One region of the Selenomonas sp. AB3002 genome, then DNA from elsewhere that is predicted to be linked to it. Evidence: a T-box and tRNA genes for the amino acid it is inferred to sense, from the RefSeq annotation. Region 1 holds a T-box; the other holds one or more tRNA genes.
The links. The T-box of region 1 lies ahead of P159_RS0101280 (valine--tRNA ligase). A T-box ahead of a tRNA ligase gene usually reads a tRNA of that ligase, here a tRNA-Val.

Region 1 (3,449 bases):
TGCCGGACAAAGTGCATGGCACCATCATGCCCGGAATACAAGTCAGTTTGCACCGGATATTCGCCATCTCTTTCGGCCCCCATCCACAGGGTGCCATCTTCTTCATAAAAATTGTACCAGCAGGATTTCGAGCCATCGGGGTGTTCATCCATGGACACCTTCACTGTCCCATGGCTTACGCCGCCGCCCCGATAGGCCAGCTCATAGGTGCCATCGGCATTTATGATAAGGGTGCGGGCATCAAGCACTCCTTCTTCCTGCCATTTGCCATAAATGCCCTGCAGGAAAGCCGAGTCGAGGCTTTGGGAATTGACCTCCTGCACAGAAGCGGGGACAGAAGGCGCATTCGCACCAGCTTCAGCCAGATTCCCGCCTAGCAGGCAGGTTGTGCTCAAGGCCAGGGCCAGGAGGAATTTTTTGCCTGAAAATGTCTTTTTCATCTTCTGCATTCCTTTCCCTCAGCCGGCAGCTTTTTCCCAATGGGTGTTAGTGCGGAAGCGAGAGTGACATTTTCCGTGATATTCAGGGATATCCGGATGCTGCACGTAGCAGGTGTATGCTATGTATTCGCCAGCAGGAACGTAAATATCGTTCACATAATGGCGAATGCCATAATCCGACCACATCTCCTGTCCGTTGTCGGCAATGAGCGTGAGGTCAATTTCTGTCCATTTGACGTAAGCTCCCTGGTCCCCGGAGTTCTCAAAGTAACCGACAATCTACGCCTCTCCCGCGGTGTGCAGATAGACATGTTCGATGGTGAATTTGATCTGTGGTTTTGCTTCTGCTCCTTGGGGAAGTGCGATGGCCCAGATCAGTGCCAGCGCCATCACAGCCAGGAGCCTTAAAGTGAGTGACTTCATAGAAAATACCTCCTTCTAAAATGTCACAATACTCACACAATATCTTTTCTATATATCTGCCTGAAATCCTGCTAAAGCTAAAAAAATATTTGGGGGAAATCTGGAATCATGCAGTGAGATGAGCGACAGGCTGACCTATCCAATACGGGCAGGTGAGCTTAGGGCTTGCCTGCCTGTTTGTATGTGTATATAATTTATGTAAATAACAGATTAGGCAGGGGATGGAATGTGACTACAGAGGAACGCAGGGCGGCGGTTTTGGCGCGGTTGAAGAAGGCCAAGTCTCCTCTTTCCGGCACGAAGCTGGCGCGGGAATTTGGGGTTAGCCGCCAGATTATCGTGGGGGATATCAGCATCCTCCGGGCAGAGGGGGCGAAAATCTACGCCACGCCCAGAGGGTATTTTGTACCCGAAAGTGAAGGGACAGAGGGGCTTCTGGTCAGCTTTATCTGCCGCCACAGCAGGGACGAGATGGAGCAGGAACTGCTGGCCTTCGTGGATAACGGGGGCGAGGTGCTGGATGTGATTGTGGAGCATCCTGTCTATGGTCCCTTGAAGGCAGACTTGCTCCTTACCAGCAGGCGCGATGTGAAGAACTTCCTCACGAAGATGCAGAAGTGTGAGGCGGCTCCTATTTCCATAGTCACCGGAGGAATCCATGTGCACACGGTGAGAGTGCCGGACGAAGAGGCGCTGGAGGCCATCAAGGAAGAGCTGGAAAAGCTGGGAGTTTTGGAGGAGACAGGCGTTTAAGGTCCTAAAAATCATTGTCAAGGCGGGGATTTTGTGATAGAATCAATGCCATGTCAAATGAATAGCAAGGCGATGACGGAGAGGAGTAGGGCTCTCTTCGCACTATAGAGAGGAAACGGCTGGTGGAAGTTTCTGTGCGGCGGGCTTGAAGGTCGCTTCCGAGCTTCCGGGCTGAACTTTGAGTAAGTGCGGACGTATGGCTGCGTTAAGGCTTTGAGCCGGGGATTCCCCGGGAACATTGGTGGTACCACGAAAGTGCGCGCTTTCGTCCTTTGGGGCGGGGGCGCTTTTTTAGTTTGTGGCGGATAGTTCCGCGAGTAGGAGGATAAAGATGAGCGAAGTTTTGGAGCAGGAAAACAACATTCCCAAGGTTTATGACCCCCAGTCCTTTGAGAAGAAATGGTATCAGTTCTGGGAGGAGAATAAGTTCTTCCACGCTGAGGTGGACAAGAGCAAGAAGCCTTACAGCATGGTGATCCCGCCCCCGAATGTCACGGGCCAGCTGCACATGGGCCATGCCCTGGACAACACCCTGCAGGATATCCTTATCCGCTACCACCGCATGCAGGGCTTCAACACCGTTTGGATGCCCGGCTGCGACCATGCAGGCATTGCCACCCAGGCCAAGGTGGAGGGGGCTCTCCGGGAGGAGGGCCTGAGCCGTTATGACCTGGGCCGCGAGAAGTTTCTGGAGCGGGTCTGGGACTGGAAGGAAAAGTTTGGCAGCCGCATCATGTCCCAGCTGCGCTCCCTGGGTTCCTCCCTTGACTGGGACCGTGAGCGCTTCACCATGGACGAGGGCTGCTCCAGGGCTGTGCGTGAGGTCTTTGTAAGCCTTTACGAGAAGGGCCTTATCTATCAGGGTACCCGCATCACCAACTGGTGCCCCTCCTGCAACACCGCCATTTCCGATATCGAGGTGGAGCATGAGACGGAGAATGGCCACCTCTGGCACCTGCGCTATCAGGTAGAGGGCACGGAGGAATATGTGGAGATTGCCACCACCCGTCCCGAGACCATGTTCGGCGATACCGGCGTGGCTGTGCATCCCGAGGATGAGCGTTACAAGCACCTGATTGGCAAGACCTTGATCCTGCCCATCGTGAACCGCCGCATCCCCCTCTTTGCCGATGAATACGTGGACAAGGAGTTCGGCACCGGCGCCGTGAAGGTGACCCCTGCCCATGACCCCAACGACTTTGAGATGGGCCTGCGCCACAACCTGGAGCAGGTGAAGGTCATCGGCAATGACGGCCACATGCTGGAAGGTGCCGGCAAGTACAACGGTATGGACCGCTATGAGTGCCGCAAGGCTCTGGTGAAGGAGCTGGAGGAAAAGGGCGTGCTGGTTTCCGTGGAGGAGCATGAGCATGCAGTAGGCCATTGCTCCCGCTGCCATTCCACCATAGAGCCCCTGGTTTCCAAGCAGTGGTTCGTGAAGATGGAGTCTCTGGCCAAGCCGGCAATCGAGGCTGTACGTGACGGCCGCATCGAGTTCGTGCCTGCCCGCTTCACGAAAATCTATGAGAACTGGCTGGAGAATATCCGTGATTGGTGCATTTCCCGCCAGCTTTGGTGGGGCCACCGCATTCCCGCCTGGTACTGTGCAGACTGCGGCAAGACCCATGTTTCCCGCACTGACCTTACGGAGTGTCCCCACTGCCACAGCAAGAATATCACCCAGGATGAGGATGTGCTGGACACCTGGTTCAGCTCCGGCCTCTGGCCCTTTGAGACCTTTGGCTGGCCGGAAGAAACCGAGGACTTGAAGCATTTCTATCCCACGGCAACCCTTGTCACGGGCTATGACATCATCTTCTTCTGGGTGGCACG
Region 2 (3,449 bases), on a different contig from region 1:
CCAATCCCATTATGAGGCCCTGGAGTCCCTGAAGGATGAACTGAACCTGGAAATGATCTACAAGGAGAATGCTCCTGGGGATTGCTATGATGACATCAAGGAGCTGATTGAAAAAGAGGGATGCCGGATCATCATCGGCTGCAGCTTTGACTATGGCAAGGCTATGAAAATGGCTGCTGATGAATACCCGCAAATTTATTTCCTGCACGCAGGGGGCACTTATCATCAGGACAATTATTCCTCGTTCTTTGGGCGCATGTATCAGGCAAGATATTTGTCAGGCATTGTGGCGGGGAAGCAGACCAAGACCGGGGAACTGGGCTATATTGCAGCTTTCCCTAATTCGCAGGTGATTCGCGGCATCAATGCCTTCACCCTGGGGGTCAGGCGGGTACGACCGGATGCTGTGGTGCACGTGAGCTATTGCAAGTCATGGACGGCTGATGCACCGGCCCTGGAGTCCTGCCGGAAACTGCTGGACGCTTTCCCCATTGATGTGGTGACAGTCCACACCAATTCCATGGCCCCCCATCAGGAGGCAGATGCCAGGGGTATATGGTCCATCGGCTATCACACGGACAATCGGGAACTGTTTCCCAATACATATCTGGTGGCCTGTGAATGGGACTGGCGCCATTATTACCGTGAGCAGATAATGGACTGCCTGCAGGGCAAGTTCCACGGCAGGCAGGTCTGGACTTACAAGGATGAAGGGATGGTCAAGCTGTCTCCCCTTTCTCCCCAGGTGTCTGCGGACACCGCTGCGCTGGTGCGGGACGTCACCGATAAATTCAGCAAACGTGGCTTTGATGTATTTTACGGGCCCATCAAGGACAATAAGGGCAGCCTTCGCATCACCGAAGGAGCCTCCATGTCGGATGATGAGATGCTGAATGCCTTCGACTGGTACGTGGAGGGCGTCAGCGTCTATGAGTGAGATTGTCTGACATAGGCGTGCATGGAGACACGAAAATAGCCTCCCGGTTAACGACTCCGGGAGGCTTCTTTATGCAATATCCTAATATCCTTTGCATATTTGGATTGTAATATTTATCTGTTAGAAAAATAATATAACCATGACGTGATATTATAAGCAAGTGTGTGAAACCTGAGGAACAGATGTCAGGTAGAAGTTGATATGCTCAAAAACGCAAGTTTATCTCTGTTTCATAATCTTCTAGCCACGCCTTCCTTTTCTTGGCCAGATATTTCGCCCTATGCGATTGCTCCTTCTGTTTCCTCCGTTCACTGCTCTCAGCCTTTACTCTGCGGTGCTTTTCCGCCCCTGTCCTGTCTGCTTCCGGAATCAGGTTTGCTGGCAGACGGTAGACCGTCACCAGACGTTGGTCTTTGGTGAAGATATGCATAGCTTGGGCATATATCACACACTCGTGCCTTGGGCCGTTTTGTAACTTCTTGGCACTGAGGAAGCCGGCCAGGTCTCCTTCTACATCTTCCTCACGGAGGCCATATTTCAAGACCCGTTGCAGATATTCTTTATCGCTGGGCATGCTGGTGGAGATGCGCCGTCTCAGGCGTCTGGCACCGTGCTTGGTAAGGTCGGCCATACTATCACCTCATCAGCCATGGAAATTCTTGATTGTCAGCGAAGTAATATTTTAGTACAATAGTTCTAAGCTACAAAAACGGTAGGCGGTTAGTCCTCTCATCAAAGCTGGCGTTCAAAGCGCGTGGTCGATCGGCAGATGGGAGGTGATGGTATGGACAACATGACGCTTCAGTTGTTACTGATTCTTCTGATTATCCTTGCCGTCAACAACAGAAAGAAATAACCGCCCGTAGTCTCGCAAACTCTGGCGGTTAATCTTTGGATTATACAAAAGAGTTGAGGGCTGACCGTTTACCAGTAGCCCGCCTCCTGTTCGCAGCAGGAGGCTTCTTTTGTTTACATTATAACACTTGTTGACATAAGTGGCAACGAGTCATATAATTAGGGCATAAAGTCTAGTAACGAGATGGTGTAGGCCGTGGGGAGTAGTTAACCCTGCGGCTTTTCGCTTTTTAGGAAAATGAAAATTTTTTCTTGACATTGCCATCGAAACCGTGTATTATATTTCTTGTGTTCAGCAATGGGGTTATAGCTCAGTTGGTTAGAGTGTCTCGTTGACATCGAGGAGGTCACAAGTTCGAATCTTGTTAACCCCACCATTTGCTCGCCTAGCTCAGTTGGCTAGAGCATCTCCGTCACATGGAGGGGGTCGGGGGTTCGAATCCCTCGGCGAGCACCATTTGTAAATACAGGAGGCCGCAAGGCCTCCTTTTTCGTATCCTTATTTATCTTCCCACGCCTCCACAATCTCTTCCAAAGGCTCCTGCAGGCTTCTGTACATTTCCAGCAGCCCGGGGGTCTTTTCTGCTATAAGGCTGTTGTTTGCTTCCTTGCCTGCCATTTCCAGTTGGAAGGCAAGGTCTGAGAGGGATTTGGCGCCTACGATGCGGGAGGTGCTTTTCAGGGAGTGGACCAGGATGGTGTAGTTCTTGAGGTCCTGCTCCTGCCAGGCTTTTTCGATTTTCTTGGACTTGGAGCCGATGGAGGCGGAGAAGATGGAGAGAGTTTCCATGTAGTCTTCCTCGCTGCCGCAGTATTCGATGCCGGACACGGGGTCGATGGCTTCCAGCTCGAAAAGGGCAGTGGGCAGGATATCCGAAGTTTCCTCTGGGGGCGGTGTTGCTGTCCCTTCCTCTGTCACCAGCTGCACCTTTTCCTTGGGCAGGTAGTGTATCATCATGCGCTCCATGTCCAGGATATTGACGGGCTTGGGCAGATAGTCGTCAAAGCCTGCTTTCAGCATACGCTCCCTGTCACCGGCGATGGCGCTGGCGGTGAGGCAGACGATGGGGGTGGCTTTGGCTTTTTCCGGGTAAAGCTCGTAGAGCTTTTTCAGGGTCTCGATGCCGTCCATTTCCGGCATGCGGTAGTCCAGGAAGATGATGTCGTAGTCCGTAGCGCCGAATTTCTCGATGCACTCCCGGCCGCTGGCAGCTGTCTCTGTGAGGAGCTGGGTCTTTTTCAGGAGCCCCACTATCACCTTCAGGTTCAGGGGGGTGTCGTCTACCAGCAGCACCCGGGCCGTGGGGGCCAGGAAGCTGAGATGCTTCTTGACTGTCTCGCCGATGATGGGAGTGCTGCCAAGGTCGAATTCGCCTATCTCTGTGCTGTCCACTATCTGCTGGCCCACGGTGAAGGAAAAGACGGAGCCCTGGCCGTAGGTGCTCTGCACCTGCAGGTCGGCCCCCATGAGCTTCAGCATGCGGGAGCTGATGGCCAGGCCCAGCCCGGTGCCCTCGATGCTGCGGGTGCGGATGACATCAAGCCGGTCAAAGGCTGAGAACAGCTTGCCCAGTTCCTCGTCTTTGATGCCGATGCCCGTATCTTTCACCGCCACCTCGATGGATACATCGTGGCCTTTTTTATGGGTCACCTGCAT

Region 2: it encodes a tRNA-Val, which carries the amino acid that the T-box ahead of P159_RS0101280 (valine--tRNA ligase) is inferred to sense. The anticodon was not compared.

What each region holds. Positions count from the first base shown of each region.
Region 1 is NZ_JNIO01000002.1:207,073-210,521, reverse strand. It holds gene P159_RS0101295 (hypothetical protein) at 1-440, opposite strand, end outside; gene P159_RS20435 (hypothetical protein) at 720-863, opposite strand; gene P159_RS0101285 (transcription repressor NadR) at 1,092-1,616, shown strand; T-box leader at 1,680-1,892, shown strand; gene P159_RS0101280 (valine--tRNA ligase) at 1,948-3,449, shown strand, end outside.
Region 2 is NZ_JNIO01000007.1:107,570-111,018, reverse strand. It holds gene P159_RS0106280 (BMP family ABC transporter substrate-binding protein) at 1-937, shown strand, start outside; gene P159_RS0106275 (hypothetical protein) at 1,143-1,568, opposite strand; tRNA gene P159_RS0106270 (tRNA-Val) at 2,093-2,169, shown strand; tRNA gene P159_RS0106265 (tRNA-Val) at 2,173-2,249, shown strand; gene P159_RS0106260 (PAS domain-containing hybrid sensor histidine kinase/response regulator) at 2,292-3,449, opposite strand, start outside.